4 regions of the Enterococcus sp. AMC1252 genome follow, and region 3 is predicted to be linked to each of the others. Evidence: predicted binding sites of a transcription regulator. Region 3 holds the regulator's gene; each other region holds the start of a gene.
What was found. Region 3 encodes CtsR, which represses protease genes until heat stress. Its sites were predicted from a motif close to TTGGTCAAAAAAGGTCAAANA; they were not measured.

Region 1 (4,954 bases), 200 kb from region 3:
GCAGCAAAATCACATTAGTTGCTCAGACCGGCAGAAAGCGTCAAACTGAACGTAACGGTATTTTGACAGAAACGTATCCATCTGTCTTCGTTGTAGATTTAGATCCAGATGAAAACTCATTTGAACGAGTTTCTTATAGTTATTCTGATGTGCTAACACGCACAGTAGAGATTGAATTTGTCAGTGAAGCAGTCTAAAAATTATTGAGATTGAAAGTAGAGCCAAAGCAAAATGCTTTAGCTCTACTTTTTTATTCTATAACTGAGGTGTTATCGCTTAAAGAAATGAACGATTGAAACCATTTGACGCCTCTATCGCTTAACGTAACACTCCGATTTTGAGGATGTTTAATCAGCCAACCACGGGCAATGCATTCATAAAAAAATGCCGCTCCCAAGTTTCCCGCTAAATGAAATCTTCGTTCTGTCCAATCAAGACAGGGTTTAACGAATACCCCAGGTTTCCTTTTTAAATCGTGTACATTAATAGCCAATTCAGCAAAAAATACTTCTCCTGAACGAGTAAGAGATAGCTGGTCATTTTCTAAAATAAGAAACTGCATCAGGCACAGCTGATCAAAAAATTGGACGCCCAATTCACCAGCAAGATGATTATAACAACTTCGCCCAGCTTTTAGCTGTTTATATTCTGAGCTCTTATTGTAAGAAGCAATTGGTTTTATCGGACTAAGATTCATTAGCTGTTCCATCAATTCAGCAATCTCGTCATTAGACAAACAATAATAGACATGCCGTCCTTGTTTATAAGAAACAACCCAACCTAGTTCAGACATTTTTTTTAAATGATAAGAGGCTGTATGATCTTTGATATGAACCAATTCGGCTAGCTCATGAACTGTATGATAGCGTTTATCCATTAAAATAGTAACGATTTGAATACGTGATTCATCACTTAACATTTTTGTGATTTGGCTGATATCAGGAAATCCATGCATTATTATCCTCCTCTATTAAAGTTATAAAAACTTTTGCTATTTATTTCGATATAGATCGATCCATTCCTATTATATACTATTTACATCTTACAAGAAGAGGTGACAAGTATGTATAAACAGCTCGACAAAAATTCGTTTTATTATGGTTTTCCTGTAGTTTTAATGACGACCAAAAACAAAGAGACTAGTCATGATGATATAACGCCGATCAGTTCATCTTAACGATTGGCAGTGAGCCGACTTTAAACATTGCAGAATGTTTCATTCAAATAGAAACTTATGTTACTGAGGGTATGTGCGAAAAAATTATGCCATCATTGAAACAAAAGTAAAAGCAATTTATGTGCCAGAAGCCATTTTATCAGACGAAACCCATATAGATGTGGGAAAGTGGCATCCTCTTATTTATAAATTTAGGGAATATACAACAACAGATAAGCATTTGGGCAAAAATTTTAGATTTCAAGAATTTCTTGAATAACCTAACACTTGTGTGATAGAAGCTCTCTTTAGATTGTTTTATTTTGAAGAGCGTTTTTGCGCCATCGATTCATAGAAGACCATAAATAAATTCCGATACCGATCCAGATAAAGGCAAATCCTAAAAGCTGAATAGGTAAAAATTGCTCTCCAAAAATAAAGACTGCTAGAAATAACATGATTGAAGGTCCGATATACTGAATAAATCCTAATGTGATAAAGTGACTATTTTTATTTGCAATCGAGAAAAGAAATAGCGGAATTACAGTCAATAATCCAGACATTATCAATAAAAGTTGTTCGGAAAAAGGGTAAATAAAATAACTTTTTTCTGAGTAAAAATACAAATAATATAAAGCGAATGGACTAAGTAACAGTGTCTCCCAAAATAAACTAGTTAGTGAGGAAATCGTTGTTTTTTTCTTTGTTAGTCCGTAAAAACTAAAAGTTCCAGCAATCAATAATGCATTTAGTGGGACGCTGCCTGCGTAAATTGACAATATGATAACGCCTATCGTACCAAATCCAGCCGCAATCAAAGTAAAGTTTGTGGCTTTTTCTTTTAATAGATAGATGCCTAGAGTCACGCTAAGAATTGGGTTGATATAGTAGCCTAAACTGGCATCTAGAGTATTGCCAGAATTTACAGTTGTAATGAATAGTAACCAGTTAACTGAAATCAAACCAACCCCCAAAAGTAGATAAGCGAGCTTGCTTTTACTTTTAAATAGGGTTTTCGTTTCTTGAATGACTTCTTTGCTCTTCCCCAGTATTAGTATTGATCCAATGAGAAGGATACAGGAGAAGATGATTCGATAAGCGAGAAGCTCTTTAGAATCAACATTTTTTACCATTTTCCAATACAAAGGGAGGATTCCCCAGATAATGTATGCTAAAATACCACTCAAAGTACCGCTGTTTGTTGTTTTCATATTTTCCCTCCATATTAATCGTTTAGTACATCATTAACTATAGTGGAAAAATAAATCCATGCTCATCGATATAAAATTTTATGTATAAGTGACCCAAGAACTGTCGTAAGCGTAAGATGTATCGTGACTTGAAAAAGAGGCTATATAATGGGTGAATAAGAAAAGGTCAAACAAGGACAAAATCAACCAGATTTAGTAACTGAAAAAATGATGGGTACTAGAACGATCATCATTTCAAGTGAAATCAACGAACAAATGGCAAAAGAAGTATGTACACAATGCTGTTACTAGAATCAATTAATAATGAACCAATCAATTTGTTTATAAGTAGTAATGGAGGGCATGTTGATTCTGGCTATTTAATATTTGATATGATCAATTTTATTGAACCTAAAGTGAATATTATTGGTTCTGGTTGGGTCGTCAGCGCAGGAGCACTTATCTACTTATCCAGTGAAAAAGAGCGTCGTTACTGTTTACCGAATACTCGCTTTATGATCCATGAACCATCAGGTGGCGCACAAGGCCAATCGAGTGACATGGAAATCACAGCGAAAGAAATTATCCGGACAAGAGAAAAAATCAATCAATTGATTGCTAAAGAAACGGGTAAAGATATCGAACAAGTAAAAAATGATACAGCAAGAGATTATTGGCTGAGTGCTGAAGAAGCGCTTGAATATGGCATTGTGAATAAGATTATCAAAAATAGAAGTGAAATTGTTTAACTATCTATACCATTAAGATAGTTAAAAGCTGAGCTAAAAGTGTATACACTTTTAGCTCAGCTTTTTTAGTCATAGAATTTTGAATCGCTTTATTAAACTAATTCCCAAACATTGGAAGTTGATGGTTGGGTTCCTTTGGTCCACCATTTTGCTTTGTATGTTTTGCCTTTAAAGGTAACACGCTCACCTGCAGTATAAGCTTTTTTAGAATTCCACTCTACAGCGTTAGTAAATAGTGCTTTCCAAGCATCTGATTCTTCAGGTTTCTCATTTTGAGTCCACCATTTTGCTTGATATTTTAACCCATTGTATAAAACAACATCACCTGAATTGTAAACTTTTGTTTTCTCCCAAGTTGTATTTTCAGATATAACTTCTTCTTTTTTTGTTTTAACAGTGAATGCTTTACTAAGTTCTGAAGCATTTCCGCCTAGACTATACGCTTTAACTGTATAGTTATAAGTTGTATCAGCTTTTAGTCCTGTATCTTTGAAATGTGTATCACCAGTAGTTATGATTTTTTTGCCGTCACGGAACACTTCGTAATTTTTGACACCTAAAAAGTGATCAGATTTGGTCCACATTAAGTCGACAGATGATGTCGTTGTTTCCATCGAGTGAATACCTGTAGGTGCTGTTGGATTCTGAGTATCTTTTTGTTCAGCAGATTTAGTTAGTACAGTTACTGGACTAGATTTTTCAGATAAAAGTCCAGTTGTACCTACTGCTTCAACTTGGTAAGTGTAGGTTGTATTTTCTTTTAGCTGTTCGTCAGTAATCATATTTGCTGAGGTAGTAGCGATTTTATTATTGTTTCTATAAACATTATATTCTTGCGCGTTGTCTACTTTTGTCCATGTTAATTTTGTAGATGTCGTTGTTATGTCAGCTGCTGCCACATTTGTTGGAATAGTAGGTGCTTTTTCAGGTTTCGGAGGTGTTGTTTCAGCTCCGTTTTTGATATTCACATCAACTGCTTGATAGAAAGCAGCCCCCGTGTTGCTGACATCCCAAACACCTAAAATAACATGGTATCCTTTGTGGTCTGCTGGAATATCCACAGTATGTGTTAAATTAGTATTTGCTTGTGCTCCAGTAAATGGGACATTTGAAATCAGCTGAAGATCACTACGTTTAATAGGGCTATTTGGATTCCAGCCATTTTTTGTGATGTAATAAGTCCAACGGCTTGTTGCGTGAGTTGCCGTATAATGCCAGGTAATGTTTAATTTACCAGGATTTATGTCATTCATCTTCCAATAATTATCTTTTTGAACGCTAAGCTGGCTGCCCAGTGCATCATTTGCAGAAACAATTTTTCCATCAGCAGGGCCATTTCCTGAGGCACCTGTTTCCCATGGAAATAAGTTGACACCAAAATCTTTTGAAAAACCTTTTCCAGTTTCTAAGCTTTGCGGTTCATTTATAACTGCACCATATTTTTGTTGTGCTGCTTGATACCCAATCGTGTTTTTTTCAAGTACTCCGTAATAAGCTCTTGAAGGTGGATTTGAGATATAACCATGAGCTGATGCATCTTGAGAAGTGAAAATTCCTAATCCACTCAGAATGATCGATGCAGCTAAGGTAACACCTAAAACATTTTTTTTCATACTTATTCCTCCTATTAATCAAATAGTTTATATTTTATTCTCACCGTCATGAGAATAAAAAGATTATAACGCGAATTTTTAGATTCATTTGTTCAAAAATGTCATTATTTTTCTGTATATTAAGTAAAAATACCGTTCCCTCATAAAAGTACATTTGAATAACGCTTGTTTTTTTATAGTCAGATTAAAAATAGAGCTCATTTTTATCCAAAAACCTTTCCTAAAATGACTAATTTCGGGTCTCCT
Region 2 (4,954 bases), 450 kb from region 3:
AAAAGTGTCTGGTATCACTAATTTTGGTGCCTTTATCGATTTAGGTGAAGGAAAAACAGGGTTGGTTCACATTAGTGAAGTATCAAATGGATTTGTTAAAGACATCCATGATGTATTGACTGTAGGAGATGAAGTAACAGTCAAAGTCACATCAGTCGGTGATGATGGTAAAGTCGGTTTGTCGATCCGTAAAGCACAAGAACAAGCGGCAGAACCGAAACGTGAATATCAACGTCGTGATAACAATGAGCATCAAGGGAATAGAGATCGCGGAGCTCGTCCAGCACCTAAAAAACAATTTACAAGAGCACAACCGATGAATTCAAAACAAGATTTTGATTCATTGATGAGTTCATTTTTAAAAGATAGTGATGATCGTTTAACTTCGTTAAAACGTAATACTGAAGGTAAACGTGGTGGACGCGGCGGACGTCGTAACTAACCAACGAATAAATAATTGAAGCTGAGCGAAAGCTCGGCTTTTATGTTTGGTGCCATTTTTTATGAGAATCTTTAAACTAAGGTACAAAGAGGTGAGTAGATGTTTCAAACATTTTACGATCATTGTAAAAGAAATGACTATTGGCTGCCAAACCAAAAAGTTTTATTGGCCATTTCCGGTGGCGTCGATTCAATGGTATTGTTGGAGTTGATGCAGACTGCGGCTAAAAGAGATAATTTAAAATTAATAGTAGCCCATATCGATCATCGATTACGTGCAGAATCAGTAACTGAAGCAAGTTATTTGAAAAGTTATTGTGAAGAATTAGGAATACCTTATTACAGTAAAGTGTGGTCAGAAGCAGATAAATTCCAGAATACCGAAGCGCGTGCCCGCAAATTCCGTTATGATTTTTTTTCTGAAATAATGGAGCAAGATGACGTCCCTATTCTTTTGACGGCACACCACAGTGACGATCAGGCTGAAACGATTTTGATGAAACTTACAAGAGGAAGTGCCTTTTCTAATTTAGTAGGAATTAGAGACAAACAGTCATTTGGAACAGGGAGATTGATTCGTCCGTTCTTAATTTTTTCCAAAGAAGAATTGGAAAAGTTTGCTGAACAATTAGAAATTGTGTATTTTGATGATTATACTAATCAGAGTGATGCTTATATGCGAAATCGTGTGAGGCATCAAGTTATTCCACTTTTAAAAAAAGAAAACCCAAAGTTTTTGGAACATATGGCGGGTTTTAGCGAGCAGATCACCTTAGCTGATGAACTTATTCAGTCAGTTCTAGAGCCGAAATATAATCGATGGGTGGAAAAAACAACAGAAGGCTGGAGAATTCAATTATCTGAGTTGAAACAAGAAGAAAGAAGCGTACAAACCTTTTTCTTGATGAACCTATTTCAGCGAACAATAATACCAGAAGGCGTAGCAATCAGTCAGTTGCAGATTAAACAATTACTAAATATGATTGATCAATCAACTCCTCAGCTATCCATGGATATTGCGCAAGGTTGGCAAGTTGTTAAAGAATATAATCAGTTTCATTTGAAAAAAAGACAATCATCTTATGAGGCAAAAACCTTTTATTTAGATGTAAATGACCATGTTTTTCTTTCTGATAATGAATGGTTGGGTCTAGAAAAAGTACAAGAGAATCTTGAACTGCCAGAAACAGTAAGAGATTGGTCAGAGTTTTCTTTGCTTGTAAGTGGACAGATGACGTTGCCATTAACGATTCGTCATCGTCAAAATGGAGATAGAATTTTGCTTACCCCCAGCTTGAACAAGAGGTTAAATCGTTTTTTTATTGATGGGAAAATACCTAATTCAATTAGGGAACAAGCGTGGGTTGTTCTTTCTGCGGAAGACGAGATTATTTGGGTTCCAAGAATTGTAAATTCATATTTGAGTATTCCTAAAGAAACTGATAAAATACTCTACAGGCTCCTTTATAAAATAAAAGAGTAAAGAGCAAAAATTACTTTTATTCAAAGAAGCAAAATAACATAAAATAATAACTAAAAACCTCAAAGGAGAAGGAGAGCCGTTGCTCTTGCGAATTTATTCGCATAGAAGCAAGGGACATCGGACCTTAAAGGAAAAAGGAGAGCAATATGTTAGAGAACGATATTAAACAAGTTTTGATCACGAAAGAACAAATTCTTGAAAAATCAGTTGAACTTGGAAAACAACTAACAGAAGATTATAAGGATAAAAATCCTTTAGTGATCGGCATTTTGAAAGGTGCAGTACCGTTCATGGCGGATATCACACGTTGCATTGATACTCATTTAGAAATGGATTTTATGGCTGTGTCTAGTTATGGAAATGCAACAGTATCATCGGGTGAAGTGAAGATCATTAAAGATTTGGATACAAATGTTGAAGGACGTGATATCTTGATCGTAGAAGATATCATCGATAGCGGGCGCACGTTGGCTTATCTCGTTGATCTTTTTAAATACAGAAAAGCAGCTTCTGTGAAAATTGTCACGTTGTTAGATAAACCAGAAGGTCGTGTAGTTGATATTGTTGCAGACTATGTTGGTTTCGATGTACCAAATGAATTCGTTGTAGGATACGGTTTAGACTACGCAGAAGCTTACCGAAATCTTCCTTATGTAGGTGTATTGAAGCCTGAAATCTACGAATCAAATTAATATCTCTCTTGGATTTAGTTATGTTACAATGGAATGGTCAGAATTGATAAAAAATAAACCGTAAAATTAAATTACGCGCAGTAATCAAAGGAGGACAGGCATGAATAAAAAGAATAACGGCATGAAAAATGGCCTTTATTATGTATTACTGATTTTGGCGATGGTCATGGTTGTTTATTTCATCTTTGGAAATAACAATCCCCAGTCACCAGATATCGAATACTCAACCTTCAGCACTCAGTTAGAAGAAGGTAAAGTGAAAGAACTGACAATCCAACCAACTAATGGTGTGTATAAAATCACAGGTCAGTATAAAGAAAAACAAGAAATCAAAAACACTGGTGGTCTTTCTTTATGGGGGTCAACAGAAGTTTCTACAAAAGCATTTACCACGATTGTCTTGCCTAGTGATATTACATTATCAGGTATCCAAGATATGGCCAAAGACAATAATGTCAAACTTACAGTGAAAGAACAATCATCAAGCGGTGCTTGGCTTTCTATCTTATTTAGTTTCTTACCGATCGTATTGTTCATCTTCTTATTCTATATGATGATGGGACAACAAGGCGGCGGTGGCGGCGGTGGCGGTCGTGTTATGAACTTTGGCAAATCAAAAGCCAAAGAAGCAGACAAAAAAGCAAACCGTGTACGCTTCTCTGATGTAGCAGGAGCCGAAGAAGAAAAACAAGAACTAGTAGAAGTGGTTGAGTTCTTAAAAGATCCTCGCCGATTTGTTGAGTTAGGTGCTCGTATTCCAGCTGGTGTTCTGTTAGAGGGACCTCCAGGGACTGGTAAAACATTACTTGCTAAAGCCGTTGCCGGTGAAGCAGGCGTGCCGTTCTACTCTATCTCAGGTTCAGACTTTGTTGAGATGTTTGTCGGTGTCGGTGCAAGCCGTGTCCGTGATCTATTTGAAACAGCGAAGAAAAATGCACCAGCAATCATCTTCATCGATGAGATCGATGCAGTTGGTCGTCAACGTGGTGCTGGTATGGGTGGCGGACACGATGAACGTGAACAAACCTTAAACCAATTGCTTGTTGAAATGGATGGGTTTGATGGGAACGAAGGCGTTATCGTCGTGGCTGCAACAAACCGTTCAGATGTGTTAGATCCAGCGTTATTACGTCCAGGCCGTTTTGACCGTCAAATTTTAGTTGGTCGTCCTGATGTAAAAGGTCGTGAAGCGATCCTTAAAGTTCATGCTCGTAACAAACCGTTGGCTGACGATGTTGATTTAAAAGTCGTAGCACAACAAACACCAGGTTTTGCTGGTGCTGATTTAGAAAACGTATTGAACGAAGCGGCGCTAGTTGCTGCTCGTCGTAATAAAAAGAAAATCGATGCATCCGATGTGGATGAAGCAGAAGATCGCGTAATTGCAGGACCTGCGAAAAAAGATCGTGTCATCAACAAAAAAGAACGCGAAATGGTTGCTTACCATGAAGCTGGACATACAATTGTTGGGTTAGTATTAAGCCGTGCTCGTATCGTTCATAAAGTAACGATTATCCCTCGTGGACGTGCTGGTGGTTACATGATCGCTTTACCAAAAGAAGATCAATTCTTAATGACTAAAGAAGACATGTTTGAACAAATCGTCGGATTACTTGGTGGACGTACAGCGGAAGAAATTATTTTCGATGTTCAATCAACAGGTGCATCTAATGACTTTGAACAAGCAACGGGCATTGCTCGTAGCATGGTAACAGAATATGGAATGAGCGACAAATTAGGTCCTGTTCAATACGAAGGAAACCACCAAGTCTTCGTTGGACGTGACTATGGTCAAACAAAAGCTTATTCAGAACAAGTTGCTTTTGAAATCGATCAAGAAGTACGTCGTATCTTGATGGAAGCGCACGATAAGGCACGTGAAATCATCGAGTCACACCGTGCACAACACAAACTGATTGCTGAAAAACTATTAGAGTACGAAACATTGGATGCTCGCAGTATCAAGTCATTGTTCGAAGAAGGCGTTATGCCTCAAGACGTTATTGATAGCCAATTCCCTAGTGAAAAAGCACAAACGTTTGAAGAAGCAAAACGTGCATTAGAAGAAAAAGATGCGCAAAGACAAGCTGAAGAAAAACAAGACTTTGAAGAAGCAAAAAAAGAACTACATGACGAAGCGGAAGAAGTAAAAGCGGATAGCGAAAAAACAGAAGAAAAAGTTCAATCAGAAGTTAAATCTGATGATGAACGCAAAAATGATTCTGAATATGACCGTAATAACTTTGACGATCGTTACAAATAGAAATATGAAATCTCTGTTAAACTCATTTAGTGGGTTTGACAGAGATTTTTTTACTAGTTGCGTGCGCAACGCAAA
Region 3 (4,954 bases):
GCTTTACTGTAGCTTGATATTGAGTGTTTGTACCACATGTACAGGATAGGTAGGAGCCGATGAACCCGGAACGCTAGTTTCGGTGGAGGCGCTGGTGGGATACTACCCTTGTGTTATGAACCCTCTAACCCGCACCACTTATCGTGGTGGGAGACAGTGTCAGGTGGGCAGTTTGACTGGGGCGGTCGCCTCCTAAAGAGTAACGGAGGCGCCCAAAGGTTCCCTCAGAATGGTTGGAAATCATTCGCAGAGTGTAAAGGCAGAAGGGAGCTTGACTGCGAGACTTACAAGTCGAGCAGGGACGAAAGTCGGGCTTAGTGATCCGGTGGTTCCGCATGGAAGGGCCATCGCTCAACGGATAAAAGCTACCCTGGGGATAACAGGCTTATCTCCCCCAAGAGTCCACATCGACGGGGAGGTTTGGCACCTCGATGTCGGCTCGTCGCATCCTGGGGCTGTAGTCGGTCCCAAGGGTTGGGCTGTTCGCCCATTAAAGCGGCACGCGAGCTGGGTTCAGAACGTCGTGAGACAGTTCGGTCCCTATCCGTCGCGGGCGTTGGAAATTTGAGAGGAGCTGTCCTTAGTACGAGAGGACCGGGATGGACTTACCGCTGGTGTACCAGTTGTTCTGCCAAGGGCATTGCTGGGTAGCTATGTAGGGAAGGGATAAACGCTGAAAGCATCTAAGTGTGAAGCCCACCTCAAGATGAGATTTCCCATTTCTTTAAGAAAGTAAGACCCCTCAGAGATGATGAGGTAGATAGGTTGGAAGTGGAAGTGCAGTGATGTACGGAGCGGACCAATACTAATCGGTCGAGGACTTAACCAAAGAAACGAAATAAAAAAGTTTTTCGGACTGTTTGATTACCTTACTTCAATCCAGTTTTGAGTGAATAATCACTCAATTGAATAGCAACAACACCCAGTGTGGTGGCGATAGCGAGAAGGATACACCTGTTCCCATGCCGAACACAGAAGTTAAGCTTCTTAGCGCCGATTGTAGTGAAGGGTTTCCCTTTGTGAGAGTAGGACGTCGCCACGCTAAAGTGTTGTCTTGGAGGTTTAGCTCAGCTGGGAGAGCACCTGCCTTACAAGCAGGGGGTCGGCGGTTCGATCCCGTCAACCTCCATTTTTTGAGCCGTTAGCTCAGTTGGTAGAGCATCTGACTTTTAATCAGAGGGTCGCAGGTTCGAGCCCTGCACGGCTCATAGGAATATTTTGCGGGTGTGGCGGAATTGGCAGACGCACTAGATTTAGGATCTAGCGCCTTACGGCGTGGGGGTTCAAGTCCCTTCACCCGCATTTTTAGTCTCGTTTTCAAAACTAGGCGATGATAACGCCGGCTTAGCTCAGTTGGTAGAGCATCTGATTTGTAATCAGAGGGTCGAGGGTTCAAATCCTTTAGCCGGCATCCAGACTGCGGAAATAGCTCAGTGGTAGAGCACCACCTTGCCAAGGTGGGGGTCGCGGGTTCGAACCCCGTTTTCCGCTTAGCTTGTTCTTTCGCCGGGGTGGCGGAACTGGCAGACGCACAGGACTTAAAATCCTGCGGTGAGTGATCACCGTACCGGTTCGATTCCGGTCCTCGGCATAGAAATGTAGCACCCATAGCTCAACTGGATAGAGTGCTTGACTACGAATCAAGAGGTTAGGGGTTCGACTCCCTTTGGGTGCATAGTTGAAATGGTTGACTGCGATTTAGAAGGTAGTGAGTATTAGTTCCTTTTAAACGTTTAGTCTTTTTTTATTATTATAGCTACGGGAAGTAGCTCAGCTTGGTAGAGCACTTGGTTTGGGACCAAGGGGTCGCAGGTTCGAATCCTGTCTTCCCGATTTAAAGAACAGAGTAGTTTCTCTGTTCTTTTTTTTGCTTAATTTAATAATTAAATGTTATGCGCTATTAATTTTTTCTTATCAAATTAGGCATTCTCCTTTATTAAACGATTGAAGTTATGTATAATTAAGGTCAGTATTAGTCAAGGGAAAAGGATGAGTGTGATGAGTAATCAAAATACTTCGGATTTAATAGAAGCATATTTAAAAAAGATTCTTGAAGAAAGCAGTAAAATTGAGATTCGTAGAGCTGAAATGGCTCATTTATTCAATTGTGTTCCCTCCCAGATTAATTATGTGATTAACACACGTTTTACGATTCAACGAGGCTATTCTGTTGAGAGTAAACGTGGCGGCGGCGGTTATATTAGAATCGCGAAAGTCCAAATTTCTGACAGTGATCAATTATTAAAACAAATAGCTCAGTTTACGGGTAATGGACTTTCAGAAAAAGATGCACTGATTTTTGTACAAAAGTTGTACGAAGAAGAAGTGATTACCAAAAGAGAAGGAAATCTGATGTTATCTGTACTTGGGAAACAAGTTTTAGGTAAAGCAGGATCAAATGAAGATTATTTACGTGCTCAATTGATGCATTCATTTTTAGAACGTTTGAGTTACGAGGAGGAATGATACTATGGACGAATTATTTACAGAAAGTGCCAAGGCAGTGTTGGCTATTGCGCAAGAAGAAGCAAAATATTTTAGGCATCAATCTGTGGGCTCAGAACATTTACTGTTGGCATTAGTTTTAGAGCCAAATGGAATTGCTGGAAAATCATTACGCCAGTTGAATGCAGATAAAAATGATATCCGTGAAGAAATTGAACACTTAACTGGATATGGAACAGTTAAAGGGTATCCTAAGGGAGCTTATTTACCTTATTCTCCTCGTGCAAAACAAATTTTTGCTTACGCAGGCGATGAAGCAAAGCGTTTAGGAGCACCAAATATAGGAACTGAACACATTTTACTAGGTTTATTGAGAGATGAAGATATATTAGCTTCACGTATTTTATTAAATCTAGGTTTAAGTTTATCCAAGATGCGTCAGTTATTAATGAAAAAAATAGGTATTACTGATCCACAAATGAGTGGAAATGTAGGGAGACGCCGGAATAGTCAAGCCCAAAAAGCAGCTCCGAAAGGAACACCGACGTTGGATTCATTAGCTCGTGATTTAACGAAATTAGCGCGGGAAAATGATCTGGACCCTGTAGTTGGACGTTCACAAGAGGTTAGGCGATTGATTCAAATCCTAAGTCGTCGTACAAAGAATAATCCTGTTCTAGTTGGGGAACCTGGTGTTGGTAAAACAGCAATTGCTGAAGGTTTGGCACAAAAAATCGTGAACGGTGAAGTTCCAGAAGATATGTTGGAAAAACGTTTAATGATGCTAGATATGGGTGCTTTAGTTGCCGGTACCAAGTATCGTGGTGAATTTGAAGATCGTCTGAAAAAAGTCATCGATGAAATTTATCAAGATGGCGAAGTGATTTTGTTTATTGATGAGCTGCATACTTTGATCGGCGCTGGTGGTGCAGAAGGTGCAATTGATGCATCAAATATTTTAAAACCAGCACTTGCAAGAGGAGAGCTGCAAACAATCGGAGCAACTACACTGGATGAATACCAAAAATATATCGAAAAAGATTCTGCTTTGGAACGTCGTTTTGCTCGCGTACAAGTTGATGAACCGACACCAGAAGAAGCGGAAGAAATTTTAAAAGGTTTGCGTTCACGGTATGAGGAGCATCATGGTGTAGAAATCACGGATGATGCGCTGCATGCGGCGGTTCAGTTATCTGTTCGTTACATTAATTCTCGTCAGTTACCAGATAAAGCAATCGATTTGATGGATGAATCCTCAGCTAAAGTTCGTTTAGACTTGGCAGATGAACCGTCGGAAATCAATAACTTACGTTTAGAAATTGCTCGTTTAGTGCAAGAGAAAGAAGAAGCGATTCAGTCGCAATCTTTTGAAAGTGCAGCGAGACTACGCCAAAAAGAGAAAAAACTAGCTCGTAAATTGGAAAATATTCTACTACTAGAACAAAAAGAAGCATCCGGTTATGCTAATCGTGTGACAGAGCAGGATGTTGCTAATGTTGTTTCGCAATGGACAGGTGTGCCGTTACAACAGTTAGAGAAAAAAGAAAGTGAACGTTTACTAGAATTAGAAAGTATTCTACATCATCGAGTAGTTGGTCAAGATGAAGCTGTCCAAGCGGTATCACGTGCGATTCGCAGAGCTCGTAGCGGGTTAAAAGATCCAAATAGACCAATTGGTTCGTTTATGTTCTTGGGACCAACAGGTGTAGGTAAAACGGAATTGGCTAAAGCTTTAGCTGAAACAATGTTTGGTAGTGAAGATGCTCTGGTTCGTGTAGACATGTCCGAATTTATGGAGAAATACAGCACTAGCCGTTTGATTGGTTCTCCTCCAGGTTATGTTGGATATGAAGAAGGCGGTCAGTTAACTGAAAAAATTCGCCAAAAACCTTATTCTGTTATTTTATTGGATGAAGTAGAAAAGGCTCATCCAGATGTCTTCAATATTCTATTACAAGTATTAGATGATGGTCATCTAACTGATTCTAAAGGACGTAGAGTTGATTTTAGAAATACAATTTTGATCATGACATCAAATATTGGTGCAACAGCAATTCGTGATGAGAAAAATGTTGGTTTCAACGTACAAGATTTAACTAAAGATTACGGTGCGATGCAAAAACGTATTATGGAAGAATTGAAAAAGGCATTTCGTCCAGAGTTCTTGAATCGTGTGGATGAAACAGTTGTCTTCCGATCATTAGATCAAAAAGAAATTCACGAAATAGTGAAAATCATGAGTAAATCGATTGTTCAACGTTTAAGAGAACAAGATGTCAATGTGAAGATCACGGCAGCTGCTATTGAAGTGATCGGAAAAGTTGGTTTTGATCCAGAATATGGAGCACGCCCGATCCGTCGAGCATTACAAAAAGAGGTAGAAGATCGCTTAAGTGAAGCCTTGCTTTCCGGTCAAATCCATCTAGGAGATAAAGTAACAATTGGCGCAAGCAAAGGTAAAATAACATTGAATGTTAAGTCATCAAAACCTGAACAAGTACTACAAACA
Region 4 (4,954 bases), 1.1 Mb from region 3:
AATAGAGGTTGGTGAATTTTCTTATTATTCTGGTTACTATGGAAATCAAAATTTTGAGGATGGGTGTGTCCGTTACTTATGGGGAGATCCATTGACAAGAGCGGCCTTTGATCCAACAAAGGATATGGGCTGGCATCTGGATAAATTAATTATTGGAAATTATGTGTGTATTGCTGGTGGTGCTACCATTTTAATGGGTGGTAATCACAATCATCATCCAGACTGGATTACTGTCTATCCTTTCGCCAGTCACGTGAAGAAATCGTATGAATCAAAAGGTGATACAGTTATTAAAAGTGATGCTTGGGTTGGAATGAATGCGATGATCATGCCTGGCGTTACAATTGGTGAAGGTGCTGTAATTGCAGCAGGTTCGATGGTTGTAAAAGATGTTCCACCTTATACGATTGTTGGGGGAAATCCAGCTAGAGTGATCAAACAACGATTTTCAGATGAACAAATTCGAATGCTTTTAGAAGCAAGGTGGTTTGATTGGACTGAAGAGCAAGTAGAACAAGCTAAAGACATTTTGATGAGTGGTTCTATTGATTTATTGTATGAGCATTATAAAAAATATATTGTAAATTAGTTCTATAAAAAAAACATACTAAGATTAGAGGGTAAACTTAGTATGTTTTTTATACTTATTTAACTTTCCACCAAACTAGAAATCATAGGAATCGAAATTTCTATAACATCTTTTAATTCAATGATTGAAATTTGATTGCGGTCATATTTTTCTTTTGGAATGCGTTTTAAGACATAGGTTAGAATTTCGTTGATTTCAGTTTTTCGAACAGCGCGTTTTTTATTAACGATCAATATTTCAACATGTTGAGCAGCTTCTGTATAAACGACGGTCGTATTACCCGCTGAATAAACTTTGACAAAGTATGCATCGGTATTTTCTAGTTGTTTATTGACTAACTGTTTGTAACTGTTGGTTACATTGACTAATTTCATTTTCTTCACCTCGTTTTAAATCTTTATTTTTTTACATTAATAATAAAAAACAGAGTACTCGCAGAATTGAAAAAAGCTGGAATAGTCTTCTCTAAAATTTGATATGGAATCTACACACTTTAATTATAAATTTTTTTAGCTTAAATAAAAAGAAATTTGTCTTAAAAAACAAAAAAAAGTCAATCAGTTTGCCTGATTGACTTCACTTTTTTATTCTTCTTCGGTTTCCTCAGTTGTGATTTCGTTAGAATCCGTTACTTCCTGTCCAGCAACAATGATTTTTCCATCATCATCTAGTTTGGCAATCAATTGATGTTCTTCTGGATGATCCAAGAAAAATTCAGCAATCCCATCTTCTATTTGTTCTTGAATGGTCCGACGTAATGGACGGGCACCCATTGAAGGATCATAGCCCAAATCAACTAACTTTTCTTTGACATCAGTTGATACTTCAATATGGATTTTTTGATGATCTAGTAAGCCGTTTACTTCATCTAGCATCAAGCTAACGATGTTCATCAAGTTTTCTTTACTCAAAGCTTTAAATTCAATGATTCCATCAAAACGGTTCAAGAATTCAGGAGTGAAGAAATTATTTAATTGTCCTAAAACAGATTTAGTTAAACCATCACGAGCTGCACCAAAACCAACATTTGCTTCTACATTACCGGTTCCAGCATTACTTGTCATGATAATGATTGTATCTTTGAAACTAACTGTTCTGCCTTGGGCATCAGTTAGACGTCCATCATCTAAAATTTGTAGAAACATATGCAACACATCTGGATGTGCTTTTTCAATTTCATCTAATAAAATCAAACTATATGGATTACGGCGGACTTTTTCAGTAAGTTGTCCTGCTTCATCATAGCCGACATAGCCTGGAGGTGAACCTATCAATTTAGAGACACTATGTTTTTCCATATATTCACTCATGTCAAAACGAATCATAGACTCTTCTGAACCAAACAATTCATAAGCTAATTGTTTCGCCAATTCTGTCTTACCAACACCTGTTGGTCCAACAAATAAGAAGGAGCCGATTGGGCGATTTTGTTTGCCCAAACCTACGCGGTTACGACGGATTGCTTTTGATACTTTATCAACGGCATCGTCTTGTCCAACAACATGAGTTTTTAAATCGACAGCTAAGTTTTTCAACTGTGTTTGTTCTTTTTCTTTTAAATCCCCAACAGGGATACCTGTTTTTTGTTCGACAATTGCTTCAATATTTTTTTCATCGATCACAGGCGTTTCTTCATCACTGATCTGTTTGTCTTTCATTGTTTGTAATTTGTTGATTTGGTCACGGTAGTAAGCCGCTTTTTCAAAATCTTCTTCTGCTGAAGCTTGTTGTTTTTGTTGTTCAGCATCTGCTAATTTCTTTTCGATTGTTTTAGGATCAACGATCTGTATCGTCAAATTCATTTTAGAGCCAGATTCATCTAATAAATCGATTGCTTTATCAGGTAAGAAACGGTCTTGAATGTAACGATTTGATAAAGTTGCAGCCGCTTTGATTGCTTCATCTGTATATTTTACATGATGATAGTCTTCATAGCGTTTTTGAAGGCCTTTAAGTATGGCAATTGTTTCATCCACAGTGGGTTCATCTACACGTACAGGTTGCATCCGGCGTTCTAAGGCGGCATCTTTCTCAATGATGCGGTATTCATTTAAAGTTGTTGCCCCAACCATTTGCAGCTCACCACGAGCAAGCGCTGGTTTCAAAATATTACCTGCATCCATGTTGCCATCACCAGCCGCGCCTGCCCCAACGATTTCGTGGACTTCATCGATGAATAAGATGATGTTTTCTGCTTGTTTGATTTCTTCAATCAGTTTTTGCATCCGTTCTTCAAACTGCCCCCGAATGCCTGTACCTTGAACTAATGAAACCACATCTAAACGAATGACTTCTTTATCCAATAATTTTTGTGGTACATCACCATCTACGATTTTTTGGGCTAAACCTTCGACAACCGCTGTTTTACCAACACCAGGTTCACCAATTAAGACTGGGTTATTTTTAGTACGACGATTTAAAATTTCAATCACACGTTTGATTTCATCGTCACGACCGACAACAGGATCAACATCACCATTTCTAGCGGCTTGCGTAATATTGATGCCATATTCACCTAGTAAGCCATTAGCTTGACCTGCGGCTCCTCGTGGCGGTTGACCGCCATTAAAACCATTCCCATCACCAAATTGAGTAGGGGGTGTTTGACCATTAGGATTCCCTTGTTGTTCTTGCATTTGACGAGATAATGAGCGATATAAATCATCTAAACTTCCAAAGCCGAATGGATCTTGTTGGGACATTGTTGGTTGAGTATCATTTGCTTGTGCTTTTAATTTTTGATAGCAACTTTGGCAATAGTCCAATTGTTTTCTTTGACCATTAACATTTGCATATAAATGAATCGTTGCTGGATTTTGTTGACAATTTTGACAGATCATAGGATAAAACACGTCCTTTCATAATAAGACTAATCATGTATCAAAGTCATTGTTATAAAGTCAAATAGTTCGCTGACCATTTTTGACCTTTGAAGATATTATAGCATTTTTTTAGCAAGAATCAAGCAATTGAACTTTGAATTGATTTAGTAAATAAGGGTTAAAATCATAGTAATATCATACCTGATTTATTTAGTTAGTAGACTTTATTCTGTTTTTATAAACTTATTAAGTTTTATTTATATAAGTTATAGGAATAGTTTAGACAAATATCTATTTTTGTCATACAATATCTTCAGTCCAAAAATAAAAGGGAAAGCTGTGATTAATCGATGCATGAAAATCCATTTGAAGAACAAATCAATGCCTTGAAAGAAGGAGGTATTTCTGAACTAATCATAGAACCGAAAGATTTTCCGACCTTTAGAGATGTTTGGAAGAATTTGCCAGATCGAATGTCAATTGTCGGGGAAGCTGGATTAAATGGACGAATTATATATCGTTATATGAAAGAAGAAAATTAAATGATCTTTTCAATCTATAAAAAATAGATGAAAAGTGTTGTAACTACTCACAAAAAATGGTAATCTTAAAAATTGAAAGGGTATTATCTAGATTCTAGTTTCACTTGAAACGTATCTGGAAAGGAAAACCCTAACATAAAAAATTATTTTACTTACGAAGGAGACCGATTCATATGGAAAAGAAAGATTTTCACATCGTAGCAGAAACAGGGATTCACGCTCGTCCAGCTACATTATTAGTGCAAACTGCAAGTAAATTCAACTCAGATATTAACTTAGAATACAAAGGTAAATCTGTTAACCTTAAATCAATCATGGGCGTTATGTCTCTAGGCGTTGGCCAAGGTTCAGACGTAACTATCTCAGTTGACGGTGTTGACGAAGCTGATGCATTAGCAGCAATCGTAGACACTATGAAAAAAGAAGGATTGTCAGAATAATGTCTGAAATGCTAAAAGGAATTGCCGCAAGTGATGGTGTTGCTATTGCTAAAGCTTACCTGTTAGTTCAACCTGATTTGTCTTTCGATAAAAAATCTGTAGATGATACATCTGCTGAAGAAAGCCGTTTAGATGATGCTTTAGCAAAATCTACGACTGAGTTGCAAGCAATCAGAGAAAAAGCAGCGCAAAGCCTTGGTGAAGAAGAAGCTCAAGTATTTGATGCTCATTTAATGGTTTTATCTGATCCGGAAATGATCGGTCAAATCAAACAAAACATTCAAGATAACAAAGTAAATGCTGAATCTGCGTTAAAAGAAGTGACTGATATGTATATCGGTATGTTCGAAGCAATGGATGATAATGCTTACATGCAAGAACGTGCAGCAGATATTCGTGACGTTGCAAAACGTATTTTAGCCCACTTATTAGGTGTTACTCTTCCAAATCCTTCAATGATCAACGAAGAAGTAGTCGTGGTTGCCCATGACTTAACACCAAGTGATACTGCTCAATTAGATCGTACGTATGTGAAAGCATTCGTAACGGATATTGGCGGAC

Region 1: the regulator CtsR is predicted to act here: its motif matches at 2,530-2,550, upstream of AC4BB5_RS00570 (ATP-dependent Clp protease proteolytic subunit).
Region 2: the regulator CtsR is predicted to act here: its motif matches at 2,650-2,670, upstream of ftsH (ATP-dependent zinc metalloprotease FtsH).
Region 4: the regulator CtsR is predicted to act here: its motif matches at 3,499-3,519, upstream of AC4BB5_RS04900 (ATP-dependent Clp protease ATP-binding subunit).

Annotation. Positions count from the first base shown of each region.
Region 1 covers NZ_CM177097.1:112,776-117,729, forward strand. Annotated here, with positions in the region: gene AC4BB5_RS00550 (Veg family protein) at 1-197, shown strand, start outside; gene AC4BB5_RS00555 (ArsR/SmtB family transcription factor) at 251-955, opposite strand; gene AC4BB5_RS00560 (hypothetical protein) at 1,251-1,436, shown strand; gene rarD (EamA family transporter RarD) at 1,465-2,367, opposite strand; gene AC4BB5_RS00570 (ATP-dependent Clp protease proteolytic subunit) at 2,646-3,095, shown strand; gene AC4BB5_RS00575 (lytic polysaccharide monooxygenase) at 3,188-4,708, opposite strand.
Region 2 covers NZ_CM177097.1:3,305,990-3,310,943, reverse strand. Annotated here, with positions in the region: gene AC4BB5_RS15715 (S1 domain-containing RNA-binding protein) at 1-442, shown strand, start outside; gene tilS (tRNA lysidine(34) synthetase TilS) at 542-1,924, shown strand; gene hpt (hypoxanthine phosphoribosyltransferase) at 2,071-2,616, shown strand; gene ftsH (ATP-dependent zinc metalloprotease FtsH) at 2,717-4,879, shown strand.
Region 3 covers NZ_CM177097.1:3,751,689-3,756,642, reverse strand. Annotated here, with positions in the region: rRNA gene AC4BB5_RS17705 (23S ribosomal RNA) at 1-829, shown strand, start outside; rRNA gene rrf (5S ribosomal RNA) at 927-1,042, shown strand; tRNA gene AC4BB5_RS17695 (tRNA-Val) at 1,057-1,129, shown strand; tRNA gene AC4BB5_RS17690 (tRNA-Lys) at 1,136-1,208, shown strand; tRNA gene AC4BB5_RS17685 (tRNA-Leu) at 1,221-1,302, shown strand; tRNA gene AC4BB5_RS17680 (tRNA-Thr) at 1,339-1,411, shown strand; tRNA gene AC4BB5_RS17675 (tRNA-Gly) at 1,420-1,491, shown strand; tRNA gene AC4BB5_RS17670 (tRNA-Leu) at 1,506-1,591, shown strand; tRNA gene AC4BB5_RS17665 (tRNA-Arg) at 1,602-1,675, shown strand; tRNA gene AC4BB5_RS17660 (tRNA-Pro) at 1,760-1,833, shown strand; gene AC4BB5_RS17655 (CtsR family transcriptional regulator) at 1,999-2,466, shown strand; gene AC4BB5_RS17650 (ATP-dependent Clp protease ATP-binding subunit) at 2,471-4,954, shown strand, end outside.
Region 4 covers NZ_CM177097.1:1,050,706-1,055,659, forward strand. Annotated here, with positions in the region: gene AC4BB5_RS04890 (CatB-related O-acetyltransferase) at 1-589, shown strand, start outside; gene AC4BB5_RS04895 (DUF1827 family protein) at 649-963, opposite strand; gene AC4BB5_RS04900 (ATP-dependent Clp protease ATP-binding subunit) at 1,174-3,429, opposite strand; gene ykzS (protein YkzS) at 3,762-3,953, shown strand; gene AC4BB5_RS04910 (phosphocarrier protein HPr) at 4,127-4,393, shown strand; gene ptsP (phosphoenolpyruvate--protein phosphotransferase) at 4,393-4,954, shown strand, end outside.